DNA from 4 places in the Shinella sp. OV683 genome. Region 3 is predicted to be linked to each of the others. Evidence: predicted binding sites of a transcription regulator. Region 3 holds the regulator's gene; each other region holds the start of a gene.

Region 1 (3,763 bases), 2.3 Mb from region 3:
CAGACTTCGTTGACCTGTTCGTCGGTCATCCAGTCCTGTGCATCGAGCAGGATGAAGCGATCCATCGAGCCGTCTGTCTTGGCGCCGAGGACCGCGCCGAAATTGGCGTGATGCATCGTCACCTTGCCGAGATTGTCTCGAATCGGGGCGTAGTTCGCAAGTGCGAGATAAGGCGGCAATTTGCCCTCGCCAGGGGCAGGATAGCGGCGCGCGAAGGCCTGCCAGGCGAAGTAGTTTTCGCTGAGCGGGAAGTCGCAGGCGAGCTTCTCGACCCGTTCGCGCAGCACCTTGGCGAGTGTCTTCTCATTGGCGAGGCTGGCAAGTTCATCGAACTGGCGTGGCGGAATGCCGAGGCCGAAAAGCGAACTCTTGCGGGCGGTGATCCAGCGGACGGCCTTGCGGTCGAAGATCGGCGCGATCTTGCGATCGAAGAAGTCGCGCTGTTCTTCGACTGTCCGGGCTTGCATCAATTCGCCGAGGTCGATGCCATAGAGGCGGGCAGCGATGTGGCTGGCGCCGATGAAGCGGCCGAGCAACCCGGTGCGGTAGAAATTGCCGTTGAACACCTCGATGCGGCGCTTGCCATTGAGGCGGCGGCCTTCCCAGTAGCGACGGCTGACCGGATCGAGATGGGATGCGATGAAACGGTCGTAAGCCTTGGAATTGGCGGGTTCGTTGGCCATGCCGAAGAAGCGCATGATGTCGGGATGCGAGGGCAGGTGGGCAAAGGCTGCGAGCTTCAGGCGGTTGAGGGCGATATGGCTGGCATTGAGATCGGCAACGTCGATCGATTTCAGCCCGTGCGCCAGATAGGTCAGCATGTTGCAGCCGCCCGAGGCGATGGTGGCGACGCGGTGATGTGGCTGAAGCTCCATGGCGCGGATGTCGACTTCGGGGTCTTCCCAGATCTGCGGATAGACAAGGCCGGAGAACAACAAACCGAACAGCCGTTCCGACATGCCGTCGAAACTCAGTGCCTTGTGCTGCAGGAGTGCGCCCTTCAGCTTTTCATCCAAACCGAAGCGGCGAGGCCGCGCCATCTGCGTCATTGGTTCGCTCCTTGTGACTAGCTGGAGCGGGAAATATTGCAGTACGGCGAAAGTTTGATGACAGGACTTGTGTATATCGCATTTTGGCGCCTCCCTGAGCCGCTCTTCCTAAGGAAAACTTAAGGATTGGCCGCTAGCGTCCGGACTCATTGCAGGAGCGGTTAACATGATGTTACGAGCGTTGCTGCCGGGTATTCCCCAACGACATGCGTTCGTTGGCTCGGCAATCGGGGCGTTGCTGCCCTTCATCAGTTATTCCACGGAGTTCCTCCAGTCCGGAGGAAATTTTGATATTTTTGTGCGGCTGGGTGATCCAGCGCACGTGTTGCTGTTCGCGGTGCCGCTGCTGACCGGAACTCTGTCGTATCAGTACGGCCAGACGATTGCGTCGCTCGGCACCAAGCTCAAGGCGCGCGAACGGGCCGAGCGTCATCTTGTCAACCTGTCGCTTCATGACCGGCTGACGGGCCTGCCCAACCGGCTGGCGCTGGAGAAGGAAATAGACCGCTTTATCGAGATGCGGCCGCAGGACGATTTTCGCCCTGCATTGCTGCTGCTCGACCTCGACAAATTCAAGCATGTCAACGACACGCTTGGCCACGATGCCGGCGATGAACTGCTTCGACTGTTCACCGACCGACTGAAGCAGACGCTCGGCCCCCTCGTGCGTCTCTTCCGACTTGGGGGTGACGAGTTCGTCGTCACCCTCAGCGGTCGACCTGACGAACGCGACGTCGAGCGCCTGTGCAAGGTGATCGAGGCAAAGGCCGGCGAGGCTTTTATGTTGAAGGCGGGCAGGGCACTCACGGGCGTCTCGATCGGCATTGCTCATGTCGAGGCCGGAGATCATTCGATGATTGATGTATTGAAGCGCGCCGATCTCGCGCTCTATATCGCCAAGGACATACCGGGCTCGTCACACGCTTTTCACACGGAGGGCCTCGGTCGCTTCATGCAGGCACAGATGGCATTCGAGCACGAAATCGCGCTGGCGCTCGAAAACGGCGATTTCTTCCTGGAATACCAGCCGATTGTCGGCGCCATCGACAACGACATTCAGTCCTTCGAAGCGCTGGTGCGCTGGCGGCATGCCGAGCGCGGCGTAATCTTTCCCGAACATTTCCTGCCGATGGCGGCGCGTGCCGGCCATATCGCCGCCGTGGGCCGCTGGGTCGTGGCCCAGGCGATCATGGATGCAACATCCTGGCCGGAGCATATCGGGCTTGCCATCAATGCCAGTGCCGAGGAGCTCCGCGATCCCGGTTTTGCCGCCCATATCGGCGACTGTCTCGCCTCATCGGGGCTATTGGCGTCACGCCTGACGATCGAGATCACCGAGTCGACGCTGGCTGCCGATATCGGCACCATTGGTGCAGGACTTGCCGGCCTCAGGGATCTTGGCGTGCGCATTGCGCTGGATGATTTTGGCATCGGCCTGTCCTCGATCAACTTGCTGCGCCAGTTTCCGATCGACCGCCTCAAGATCGACCGCTCGTTTACGCATGCGATGCTCGACGGCGGCCGCGAAGGCGACCTCATCGACATTATCGTCAAGCTCGGCCGGGCCTACAACATGCCGACCACCGTGGAAGGTGTGGAAAACGAACGCCAGATGCATATGGCGCTTTCCTTGGGCGCGGCGGCGGTTCAAGGGTATCTCATATCGCAGCCCGTGCCTGCCGGTGCGATCCAGCAATTGCTGGTCGCGGCCAATGGAATGGGCGAGGCAATGCCCGAGATTCGCTTCAGTGCCTGAGCCAGGATTTCCGGGGAAGACCTAGACCTTTCGCTTCCTCCGGATCGTGGCTCCTGATTTCTCGGGAAGCCTCGTTTCTCGGGAAGAAGGAGTAGCGCATTGCGTATGGTTGGCAAAATCGCCAAGTGGCTTGCCATTGTGGTTGTCGTGGTCATTGTTGGAGCTACAGGCTGGCTCTATTTCTTCCCCCCGGAACTGATCCGCGTCGGTGCTGCCTACTCCGCCAAGATCGCCTGCTCCAATGCCTTCCTCGCCCATCGTGATGCCGCGGCCGTGCTGGCTGACGATGTTCAGGCGCCGGGACATCCGCTGCTAAAGCATATCGAGCTCGAAAAGGTCGGCGATGATGGCTATGCCGCCAGCCTCTACGGTATCCTGGCCAGGGAGACAGCGATCTATCGCGAGGGCCTGGGCTGTACAGTTGTTGCGGACCATGATCTCGAGGCTGCGCGCAAGTTGCGTTTGGTCGCACGTCCGACCGTGGTCGGCGAGTCCGATTATGAATGGCCGATGGGCGACCAGGTCAGCCTCGCGCCCAACAACCGGGTCACCGCTGTACTGGCCGATGCGGCTTTGACAGGTCCGGGCATGCGCGCCGTCGTCGTCGTCAAGGACGGCAAGATCGTTGGCGAAACCTACGGCAAGGGCTATGCGGCGGATACGCCGCTGTTGGGCTGGTCGATGACCAAGACGGTGACTGGCGCGCTGGTTGGCGCCCGCGTCGCCGAGGGCAAGCTTCGCTGGGATCAGGACAAGCTGTTTGCCGACTGGACCGATGATCGCGCCAAGATCAAGATCTCCGACCTGATGGCGATGCAGAGCGGTCTTAGCCTCGAAGAGACCTATGGCGATGTCAACGATGTCACTCGCATGCTGTTTCTCGAACCAGACCAGTCAAAGTTCGTCGAAGGCAAACTGCTTGAGGCTCCACCGGGTACCAAGTGGAAATACACGACCG
Region 2 (3,763 bases), 610 kb from region 3:
CGCACATCTCAGCACCCACCGGCACGCGGAAGAACAGTTTCGAGGTGCCGCGCAATTCGCCTTCGGTCTCGATTGCCCAGATACCATCCGTGCGACCGGTCTCCTTCTTGTTGTTGCCGTCGGTGGCGACCCAGAGACGGCCTTCGGCGTCGACGGCGCAATTATCCGGCATGCCGAACCAGCCGTTCTTGGTCGTTGAGGTCGAGAAGGATGCGCCGACATCGGCAACCGAAGGATCGCCGCATTTCAACAGCACTTCCCAGGTCGACTTGGTCGAGGCGAAATCGCTGTCGGTCTCGGTGATTTCGATGATGTGGCCGAACTTGTTCTTGGCGCGTGGATTGGCGGCATCGAGCTGCTCGTCCTTGCGCTTGGAGTTGTTGGTCAGCATGCAATAGACCTTGCCGGTCTTCGGGTTGGGCTGCACGTCTTCCGGCCGGTCCATCTTGGTGGCGCCGAGCAGGTCAGATGCCAGGCGGGCATGGATCACCACATCGGCCTGCGAGGCAAAGCCGTTCTCCGCCGTCAACGGTCCCTGGCCGTGGACCAGCGGCATCCACTCCATCGTGCCGTCTTCGCTGAACTTCGCGACATGCAAGGTGCCGTCGTCGAGCAGCTTCATATTGGCGGCGCGGTCGTCCGGGTTGAACTTGCCTGCACTGACGAACTTGTAGACATAGTCGAAGCGTTCGTCGTCACCGCAATAGACGACAACGCGGCCGTCCTTATTGACGATCGACTCGCAGCCTTCATGCTTGAAGCGACCGAGTGCTGTGTGCTTGACCGGCTTGGATGTCGGATCGAATGGATCGACTTCCATCACCCAGCCGAAGCGGTTGGCTTCGTTGGGCTCCTTCTCGATGTCGAAGCGATCGTAGAACTGGCTCCATTTGTATTCGTTGCCGGGAATGCCGAGCCGCTTGTAGGCGGCATATTCCGGATGGCCTTCCTTGAGTTCGCCGGCGAAGTAGTTGTTGATGTTCTCTTCCGACATCAGCCAAGTGCCCCAGGCGGTGACGCCGCCGGCGCAATTGTTGATCGTGCCGAGCACGGCGGTGCCGGTGGGATCGGCCTTGGTCTTCATGCGGTCATGGCCGGCGGCCGGACCGGCAATGCTGATCTCGGTCTTTGAGGTGATGCGGCGATTGAACTTGCCGTCCAGCACCGGTTGCCATTTGCCGTCGACCTTCTTGATTTCGACGATGGTGCCGCCATGCGCGGCCATCTCGATATCCACGAGGTCCTTTGTATGCTCACCCATGATGACGGCGTCTTCTTCCTTGCCGTCGACAGTATGCTTGCCGATCGTTGCCCAGGCGGGGAACATCAGTTCGGCATTGGTATATTCATGATTGACGACCAGCAGGCCGTGGTCGGGATTGCCCTCGAGCGGAATGAAGCCGACATAGTCGTTATTGTAGCCGAACAGCTTTTCCTGGTCGGCGGCGCTCTGCTTCAGCGGGTCGAATTCCGGGCTGTCGGCAAACAACTTGTCGCCCCAGCGCAGCAGCACATCGGCGTCATAGCCGGGCGCGACATGGTGCTTTTCATCGATACCGACTTCGATTTCCTCGAAGTCGAAAGCAGGCTTGGTCGCTGCGCGGGCCTGGTCTGCGGCAATCAGCGCCAGCGGGCTAACGGTCGTGGCGATTGCGGCGACGGCCAGCGAACCGCCGATAAAGCCGCGACGCGAGAAGCGACGGTTGATGATGTCGCCCATGGTCGGGTTGGTGGAACAGTTCGAGCCGTAATCTTCCTTGGCTTCGCGCAGGTCTTGCGGGGTCTGGGAAAAGTCGAGATTGTGGTCATTGGCGAGATGGTCCATGATATCGCTCCTGTGGGGGAAGTTTACCAAAACCTTCTATGCGTTGCCGGGTGACACCTGTGTGACGGGTGGCTAAATAAATACCATCCGTCAAACGTCTCCCGCTTGAAAATTGATAATGCGCGCATTGCGCATTTCCGGAAAGTGCGCCCGCCGTCATGTTCGAACTCATTGCCCTGATTTCCATCGTCCTTGCCATCGCAGCCATATCGAGTGCACGCGGCGCCCGGGCCCGGCTCGATACCGAGCTCGCCACGATCAAGCTTGAATTGAAGCGGTTGGAGGGACTTGTCGGCACTGCGCCTGCACGCGAACCCGCCGCCGAGACGGTGGAAGAGATTGCCGATGCAGTGACGAGCCCCGAAGCCGGGGCCGCACTCGCTGCTGAGATCCCTGCCGAACAGATCACCGACGCTGTCGATGCACAGGAAGCGCTAGAGACGCCCGGCGAAGAGCCACAGCCGATCGCTGCCGCCGTCGCTGCACCGGCCAAACCCAAGGAATCCTTCGAGTCGAAGCTCGCCGCCCGCTGGAGCGTCTGGGTCGGCGGGCTCGCACTGGCTTTCGCCGGTATCTTTGCAGTCAAGTATTCCATCGATCAGGGTCTTCTGAGCCCTCAGGTTCGCCTGACCCTTGCCGCACTCTTCGGCGTCGTGCTGATGGGCGTGGGCGAGTGGGTGCGTCGCCGCACCGACACGACCACCGTCAAGACATTCGCCAATGCGATGATCCCGGGCATCCTGACCGCCGCCGGTACACTAACGCTGATGGGCGCGGTGTTCGTCGCGCATGGCGTCTATGAGTTCATCGGCCCTGCTGCGGCCTTCCTTCTGCTCAGCCTGATTTCGCTCGCCACGCTGGCGCTGTCACTGCTGCACGGGCAGGGGCTTGCGGGTCTCGGCCTGGTCGCCTCCTTCGTCACGCCGCTTCTTGTCACTTCCGCAGCGCCGAGCCCTTGGCCGCTGTTCGGGTTCCTGTCCGTCGCCTGGATCGCCAGCACGTTTGCCGCCAAAATTCGCCATTGGCGCGTCACGCCGGCCATCGCCAATGTCGGCCTGTCCGCCTGGGCATTCCTTTATACCGTTGGTTCCAAGCCGTTCGAGGTCGCCCCGGTCGCACTGGCGATGCTGATCATGATCGCCGGCCTTGCCTTCATCTGGCCCGGGCGCTGGGTGTTCGTTTCCGCCGAACCCGATGTCGACCCGATCGACGGGCAGGTGCCTGCAGCCAAGCCTGCGCGCGTGCCGGGCCCATGGGAGCAGGTGTTGCTGCCGCGCCATATCGCCAATACGTTGACCGCAGCGCTCGGGGCGATGGTCGTTGCCGTCGTCTTCCTGGCACCGGATCTGTTCAGCACCGGCTACATCTTTGCGGGGTTCATAGCTCTCATCGTCGCGCTCGCGCTGTTCGGCGCTTCGCGCAGCTATGCCACCTATCCGGCCATCGGCTCGGCGCTCGCGGCGATTGGTGGCATTCGCATCGTCATTTTCGGCACGGCATCGATGGGGTTCAATGCACCGGATGCCAACGGCCTGCCGGCCTATATCGATCCGACCTGCGTGTCGTGGATCGCGCTGGGGCTCGGCCTGTTTTTCGCCGCGCTCGGCATAGCGGTCAATGTTCTCAAACATGGCGAGCAGTCACCGCATGCAAAAATCTGGACGGCCATCGCGACCGTGACGCCCTTGCTGCTGGCGACCATAAGCTTCGTGTTCTTCGGCAACTACAGCTTCGACCTCAAGCATGGTCTGTTTGCCATCGTCCTCGGCATCTTCTATCTCGGCGCCGCGCAAATCGCCTTCCGCGGATCGGAATTCGAGGACCGCTACGTCTTCACCCGCGATCTGTTCGTTGCCGCATCCTGGGCTGCATTCGTCTATGCGCTGATTGTCATGACCAACGATATGGTGACCACGATTGGCGCAGCCGTGCTTGGCT
Region 3 (3,763 bases):
ATTGGGCGATCACCAGGTCGGGATGGGAAATGATGAACAGCGGGGCGGCAACGACGGGAATGCGCAGATTGTCTTTGAGAATAGCAGGCAGTGTCATGGGTCGATCCGGCAGAAAGCGATGTGATAAGGGAATCCGCCAAAGGTCGGCGCATCCTTTCTGCAAGATATCGTCATTTGCAAAAATTGTTCAACCTTGAATTTTCTCCTCCGCCCGAAGGAAGCCATTTTTCTCCGCCATTGGGATTTTTGCGGGGGAGCGATGGCCGTTGCGGTGCCCGGCGCTTGCAAAGGCGGAATCGAATGGTTACCGAAGAATGAAATTCTCGCGCCAGACACGGCGCCTTCAGGGTATGGCATATTGAGCGGACTGGAACAGGCGATCCGAAACGCATTGGAACGGGCAGAGCGGTCCAATCCGGAAATCCGCTCGCGTATCTATCAATCGGCGCGCAACGCACTGGACGCCGGGCTCCGCAAGCAGGAGATCGAGGACCCCGAGACAGTCGAGCGGCAGCGCCAGCGGCTGGAAATCACCATTCGCGCGATCGAGGACGAAGAACTAGAGCAACTGCGTAGTGCGGCGCGGCTGGAAAAAACCATCGTTGAAGATACGCCCGCCGAACCGATGGAACGGGAAGACACGATCGAGCCGGAACCGACGCTCAACGAGCCCGAGCCGATGCGGCAGGCGGAGGTCTTCCGGCGGAATCCGGTGATCGAGCATGTTGCGCCGCCGCCAGTTGTCACAGGAGAACGGTCCATTGCCAGCGACAACTATGCGGAGGAAGAAGACGGCTCGCTGTCGGGGCTTTCCGCCATCCGCGACGAGCGCCAGGGCAAGAACAGGAAGCAGGCTCGTAAAGCAGCACGCAAGCAGGGTCAGGTGATCCGTGAAGAGGAGGATCCCGCCTGGGCCGAGCCGTCGACGCCCGAGGGCCGCACAGTCACACCGGAGAGGCGCACCAGGCGCCGCCGAAAAGGCTCGTGGCTTGCCTCGCTATTCGTCTATTCCGTGCTCATCGGCGTGGTCGCGGCCGGCGTCTGGTGGGTCTACACGACGGGAATGCTCGATGCCGCCCTAAAGGGCAATTCGGATTTCGACCTGATCCCGAAGGAATTACAAAGCGAGAATTTCGATCCCAACGAGAAGAGTACCAGGCTCGACCCGTTGCGCGGTTTCTCCGGCGACTGGGTCGATGTCTTCAAGCCGAATGGCAAGGCGCAGATTACCGCCAGCGGCGATGCTGTCATCGGCAACGTGACGGACAGCGATGGCGCAGCTGTCACCATCGCTTCCAATTCGCCGGACAAGGATGGCGAAGTGCGGATCGAAGTGCCGGCCGGCATCCTGCAGGATCTCGCCGGCAAGAAGTCGACGCTGGCCATTACCTTGCGTGCCGATGGCGACAAGCCGGCGCAGATCTATATCCAGTGCGAGTTCACGACGCTCGGCGATTGCGGCCGGCATCGCTTCACCATCACCAACGAACGGGTCGATGAGCTGATCCCGATTGCCTTCGACGGCAAGCTCGGCCCAACCGATCCGGGCTACATCGTCATCAACAGCGACCTGACAGGCGAAGGCCGCGCCATCCGCCTCTATGGGATCAGAGTGCTGCCGGGGTCGTAAGCGCTCCGGCGCTCAGACTTCCATCGCATAGCCCGCGCCGCGAACGGTGCGGATCACATCGGGCATGTTGGAGAGGTTGAGTGCCTTGCGCAGGCGGCCGACATGGACGTCGACGGTGCGCTCATCGACATAGATGTCGTGGCCCCACACGCCATCGAGAAGCTGCGAGCGCGAGAATACCCGACCCGGCGACGCCATGAAGAATTCCAACAGCTTGAACTCTGTCGGTCCCAGGCGGATTTCGCGCGATCGGCGATGGACGCGGTAGGTCTCGCGGTCGAGCTCGACGTCACCGCATTTGAGCAACGAAGAGATGGCGTTCGGGCGCACACGTCGCAGCATCGCCTTGACGCGGGCCATGAGCTCCGGCGTCGAGAACGGCTTGACGACATAATCATCGGCGCCGGTGGAAAGCCCGCGCACGCGCTCGCTTTCCTCGCCGCGCGCCGTCAGCATGATCACCGGCAGGCGCTCGGTCTCGGGACGCATCCTCAGGCGACGGCACAGTTCGATGCCCGAGACGCCCGGCAGCATCCAGTCGAGCAGCAGAAGATCGGGAACGCGTTCCTGGAGGCGGATATCGGCTTCGTCACCCCTGGGGATCACTTCGACGTCGTAGCCTTCGGCTTCGAGATTGTAGCTGAGCAGAGTGCCCAACGCTTCTTCATCTTCGACAACCATGATTCTTGGCTGCATAAGGGCTTGCTCCGTTCGCAGTCGTCATCTGCCCCGCTATCATACCGCTTGGCGGTGGGCTCGGGCAGATCTCGGATCCGCGCCCGCCAATCGGGCGCGGATGGCTTATCTTTTACTCGGCGGGCTGCTGAATGACGGATGCCGTATTGTCATCCTTGGGGCGCTCGCCGGCCGGCTGCTCGCCGGTCGTCATGTAGTAGATGGTCTCGGCGATGTTGGTGGCGTGGTCACCGATGCGCTCGATGTTCTTGGCGCAGAACAGCAGATGCGTGCAGGGCGTGATGTTGCGCGGATCTTCCATCATGTAGGTCAGCATCTCGCGGAACAGCGAGGTGTAGATGGCGTCGATTTCCTCGTCGCGTAGGCGGATGGCTTCCGCCTTCTCGGCCGAGCGCGTCGAATAGACGTCGAGCACGTCCTTGAGCTGGGACAGGGCCAGTTCGGAGAGATGTTCGATGCCGCGTGCCAGCGGGCGCGGGATGCCCGAGCTCTGGACGGCGATGACGCGCTTGGCATTGGACTTGCCGAGATCGCCGACGCGTTCGAGGTCGGAGGCGATACGGATCGAGCCGATGATTTCGCGCAGATCCGAGGCAACCGGCTGGCGCTTGGCGATCATCAGGATCGCATTGTCGCCGATGTCGCGCTCGGTCTGGTCGACGACCACGTCCTGCGAGATCACCCGCTGTGCAAGGGCAGCGTCTGACGTGACCAGTGCGCGGATCGAGTCGGATACCATCTGTTCGGCCATGCCGCCCATTTCTGCGATACGGCGGGCAAGATGCTTCAACTCGTCGTCAAAGACGGAATAGATATGTGATGTTACCATGACGAGAACCCCATGCCTGCTGATGCAGGCGAAAAATGATCAGCCGAAGCGGCCCATGATATAATCCTGGGTGCGCTGGTCATCCGGATTGGTGAAAATCTTGTCGGTGTCGTTTTCCTCGACGAGATAGCCGAGGTGGAACATGGCGGTGCGCTGGGAAACGCGGGCGGCCTGCTGCATCGAGTGGGTGACGATGACGATGGTGAAGTTCTCGCGCAGTTCGTGGATCAGTTCCTCGACCTTGGCAGTGGCGATCGGGTCGAGCGCCGAGCATGGCTCGTCCATGAGGATGACTTCCGGGCTGACGGCAACGGCGCGCGCGATGCACAGGCGCTGCTGCTGGCCGCCGGAGAGGCCGGTACCAGCTTCCAGCAGGCGGTCCTTGACCTCGTTCCACAGGCCGGCGCGCTGCAGGCTGGATTCGACGATCTGGTCGAGCTGTGCCTTGTTCTTGGCAAGGCCATGGATGCGCGGGCCGTAGGAGACGTTCTCATAGATCGACTTCGGGAACGGATTGGGCTTCTGGAACACCATGCCGACTCGGGCGCGGAGTTCGACGACATCGAGTGTCGGATCGTAGATGTCGCCATCGTCGAGCGTGATCTTGC
Region 4 (3,763 bases), 2.1 Mb from region 3:
GCCTTCGATCGCGGCAAAGCAGGCCGGGTCGGACTTCGGCAGGCCAAGCATGAAAGCCTTGAACTTGGTCTTCATGTCTTCGTTGAGCGAGGTGCGAACGACGATCGGGCCGTTCGGGATCAACGGCGAACGCCACAGTTCGACCAGGTCGTCCATGTTCAGGATACCCTTGTCGACCATCTTGCGCAGGTTGCCAGAGGTGTAACCATCCTTGAATTCGCCCACGCCCGAAGCAAAGGTCGTACCGGCGTCGAAGGTGCCCTTGAGCACTTCGAGGACCAGGTTTTCATGGCCGCCGCCGAAACCGGTTTCAGCAAAATATTCCTTGACCGGCGAACCGAGCTTTTCCGGCAGGGTCACGAGCGGCACGAGATAGCCAGACGTGGAATCCGGATCGGCGAAGCCGAGCTTCTTGCCCTTCAGGTCGGCGAGCGACTTGAAGCCCTTGTCCTTGCGGGCAACCATGACCGAATAGTAGCCCTTGGAGCCGTCAGTCTGGACGGTGGTCAGGATCGGCTCGACGGCCTTGGCATTGGCGAGATAGACCTTGGCATAACCGGAAGCGCCGAGTTCGGCGTAATCGAGCGTGCCGCCGAGTAGGCCCTGTACGACGCCGTCATAATCGGCAGCCGGGAACAGCGAGACCTTTTCGACGCCGATGACGGCAGGCAGCTTTTCGACGATGCACTGGTAGGACTTCAGACGGTCGGCTTCATTTTCGCCACCGATGATGCCGACGCGGAATTCCTTGAGGTCTTCAGCTGCAGCAGCGCCGGCGAGCGCGCAAAGAGCGGTCGCGGCAAAGAGGATTTTCTTCAACATGGTTCGTCTCCAGTCAGTCCGCTTGTGCGGAACATGGGTCAACTCGGATTGTGCCTTTGACGCGGGCGGGCGATTTCGGAATCGGCGCTCAGACGCCGTGCAGCACCAGCGGCTTGATTTCGGCGGATGCAGCCATCGCTGCGACCGGGGTATTGATGCTGGTTGAAGTAATGGATTCATCAAGGGTGGCGCCATCGGCGCCGTAGATCTTCTGGACGGCCTCAATATTGAGGTCCTTGGGACCGCCGTCGAACACCACGCGGCCGGCAGCCATGCCGATGATGCGCTGGCAATAGGCACGCGCCGTATCAAGCGTGTGCAGGTTGGTGATGACGGTGATGCCGTCATTCTCGTTGATGCTTTTCAGTGCGTCCATGACGATCTTGGCATTGAGCGGATCAAGCGAGGCGATCGGCTCGTCGGCGAGCAACACCTTCGGCTCCTGCATCAGGGCGCGGGCAATGGCGACGCGCTGCTGCTGGCCGCCCGAAAGCGTGCCGGCGGGCTGCAACGCACTCTGCTCGATGCCGAGGCGCTCAAGCGCGGCAATCGCCATGATCCGTTCTTCGCGGGTGAACATGTTGAGGATGCTGGAGACTGTCGAACGATGGTTGAGGCGGCCGAGCAGCACGTTGGTCAACACGTCGAGGCGCGGTACGAGATTGAACTGCTGGAAGATCATCGCGCAATCGCGATGCCATCGGCGCAGCTCGGAACCGCCGAGGCGCGATACGTCACGGTCGCCGAAACGAATCGTGCCGGATGTCGGGTCGGCCAGGCGGTTGATCATGCGGAGGAAAGTGGACTTACCGGCGCCGGAACGTCCGATGATGCCGACCATCTGGCCGGCAGGAATGTCGAGCGTGACATTGTCGACAGCAATTTTCTTGCCGAATTGTCGCGTGACATTTCTGAATTCGAACATTCCGCCAATCCCTATTTTCTTGTTTTATGCTTTGTGACCGGATTAGCTGTCTTGCTTGACGCTGCGGTGTCAGTTGAGTGACAGTTGGATGACAATCCACAGCGTCGGAAGTGGTGCAATTTCAAGCTTTGTTTACCAACGAAGCGCGGATCCTATATCGCCATCGATCGCAAACGCGTTATGATCTTGCTGGTTGCTGCAAGAGGCGTCTGCCACTATGAATTTCCATCGTGTATTAAGTGTGATCTGGAGGACTTGGCCTCGATCTGACAGGGTTGCGCTGACTTTGTTCCCGATTTTCATGATCTATGCCTCGTGCAGGATATGGAGTTTAATTGAAAACGGCAGCCGGCAGTCTATTGCCGTTTTTGTGATTATCGCCGCCCCACTTCTTGCGCTGAGTATTATTGCACTCTGTTATTCCTTCTACCGAGATGCAAAGAAGAGCATGAAAATTGCCGACCACACAGTGTCGAAGCCTAAGGTTTCCGACGGGCAATAGCCGTTGCCAATCGGCGATCCGGTTACTGCCCGCCTTCGTACTTCTCTAGAAATTCCTCCGCGCCGAGATCGCGGAAATCGTCGAGCGCGGCGCCGATCCTCGCGTGATCCCAATCCCACCAGGCGAGCTTTTCGTAGCGCTCGGCAATTTTCTCGGAAAAGCGCGGCCGGATGTTTTTCGCCGGCACGCCACCGACGATCATGTAGGGCTCGACGTCCTTGGAGACGACGGCGCCCGCACCGACAACAGCGCCGTTGCCGATCTTGACGCCCGGCAGGATGGTGGAGCCATGGCCGATCCAGGTGTCATGGCCGATCGACACATAATTGGCACGGCGTTGCGCGAAGAAGTCGGTGTCGGTCCCGGCATCCGGCCAATAGTCGCCGGAGCGATAGGTAAAGTGGTGCAAGGTCGGCCGTGTCAGCGGATGATTGGTGGCGTTGATGCGGACATTGGCGGCGATATTGGCGAACTTGCCGATCTTCGCGCACCAGATCATGCCATATTCCATCACATAGGAATAATCGTCGATCGCGGTTTCGGTGATCTTGCAGTGTTCAGTGATCTCGGTGAAACGGCCGAGCGTCGACTGGGTGATAACTGCGGTTGGGTGAACCAACGGCTCTTCGCCAAGCCTGGTGGTCAGGCTCGAGATTTCGGCTAAGTTGCTCATGCTGCGGCCTTTCGTGCGGAAAAGGAGGAGACGTCGACGATCCTGTCGGCGACGAGGTTGCGGACGTCTTCGTCGTGGAAAATCCCGAGCAATGCCGTGCCCTTGGCCTTCTTCTCGGCGATCATTTCCACCACGACGGCGCGGTTCTGCGCATCGAGCGAGGCGGTAGGCTCGTCCAGCAGCAGCACCGAATGATCGGTGATGAAACCACGGGCGATGTTGACACGCTGCTGCTCGCCGCCGGAAAAGGTCGCGGGCGGCAATTGCCACAACGCTTGTGGTAGGTTGAGGCGGGCGAGCATGGCGGCGGCAACGTCGCGTGCGCCGGCGAGCGGCACGCCACGCGCTGCCAGCGGCTCGGCGACGATGTCGAGTGCGCCGACGCGCGGGACTGTGCGCAGGAACTGGCTGACATAGCCGAGCGTCTCGCGCCGGATTTCCAGCACCTGCCGCGGATCGGCTTGCGCCAGATCGACGGTGCCGCCGCGATGGAAGATCTGGATCTCGCCGCGATTGACGCCGTAATTGCCGTAGATCATCTTGAGGATGGAGCTCTTGCCGACGCCCGAGGGACCGCCGAGCACGACACATTCACCTGCATTGACGAACAGCGAAGCATTGTGGACGACGGGCAGCGTCAGCCCGCCGCGCAGGTGCATGGTGAAGGTCTTGGCAAGACCGCTCACGACGAGAGGAGGGTGCATATCAGCGTCTCCGGTTTGATGTGTCATGTTCATGCCTGCAGAATCGAGGAGACGAGGAGCTGCGTGTAGGGCTCGCGTGGATCGTCGAGCACCCGGTCGGTCAGGCCCTGTTCGATGACATGGCCGTTCTTCATCAC

Evidence for each region. The regulator PhoB, encoded in region 3, activates phosphate uptake and scavenging genes when phosphate is short. The targets are predictions, from matches to a motif close to TGTCATNNANCTGTCAT.
Region 1: ACXHRN_RS06600 (BtaA family protein) is a predicted target of PhoB. The motif match lies at 1,096-1,112, and genes of this name have one in related genera.
Region 2: ACXHRN_RS19415 (PhoX family protein) is a predicted target of PhoB. The motif match lies at 1,876-1,892, and genes of this name have one in related genera.
Region 4: phnC (phosphonate ABC transporter ATP-binding protein) is a predicted target of PhoB. The motif match lies at 1,825-1,841, and genes of this name have one in related genera.

What each region holds. Positions count from the first base shown of each region.
Region 1 covers NZ_CM173543.1:1,380,323-1,384,085, forward strand. Annotated here, with positions in the region: gene ACXHRN_RS06600 (BtaA family protein) at 1-1,049, opposite strand, end outside; gene ACXHRN_RS06605 (putative bifunctional diguanylate cyclase/phosphodiesterase) at 1,216-2,805, shown strand; gene ACXHRN_RS06610 (serine hydrolase domain-containing protein) at 2,911-3,763, shown strand, end outside.
Region 2 covers NZ_CM173543.1:4,000,909-4,004,671, reverse strand. Annotated here, with positions in the region: gene ACXHRN_RS19415 (PhoX family protein) at 1-1,825, opposite strand, end outside; gene ACXHRN_RS19410 (DUF2339 domain-containing protein) at 1,984-3,763, shown strand, end outside.
Region 3 covers NZ_CM173543.1:4,609,902-4,613,664, forward strand. Annotated here, with positions in the region: gene ACXHRN_RS22220 (NAD(P)H-dependent flavin oxidoreductase) at 1-97, opposite strand, end outside; gene ACXHRN_RS22225 (hypothetical protein) at 359-1,630, shown strand; gene phoB (phosphate regulon transcriptional regulator PhoB) at 1,643-2,326, opposite strand; gene phoU (phosphate signaling complex protein PhoU) at 2,439-3,155, opposite strand; gene pstB (phosphate ABC transporter ATP-binding protein PstB) at 3,195-3,763, opposite strand, start outside.
Region 4 covers NZ_CM173543.1:2,511,439-2,515,201, reverse strand. Annotated here, with positions in the region: gene phnD (phosphonate ABC transporter substrate-binding protein) at 1-822, opposite strand, end outside; gene phnC (phosphonate ABC transporter ATP-binding protein) at 911-1,747, opposite strand; gene ACXHRN_RS12030 (DapH/DapD/GlmU-related protein) at 2,272-2,922, opposite strand; gene phnL (phosphonate C-P lyase system protein PhnL) at 2,919-3,626, opposite strand; gene phnK (phosphonate C-P lyase system protein PhnK) at 3,656-3,763, opposite strand, start outside.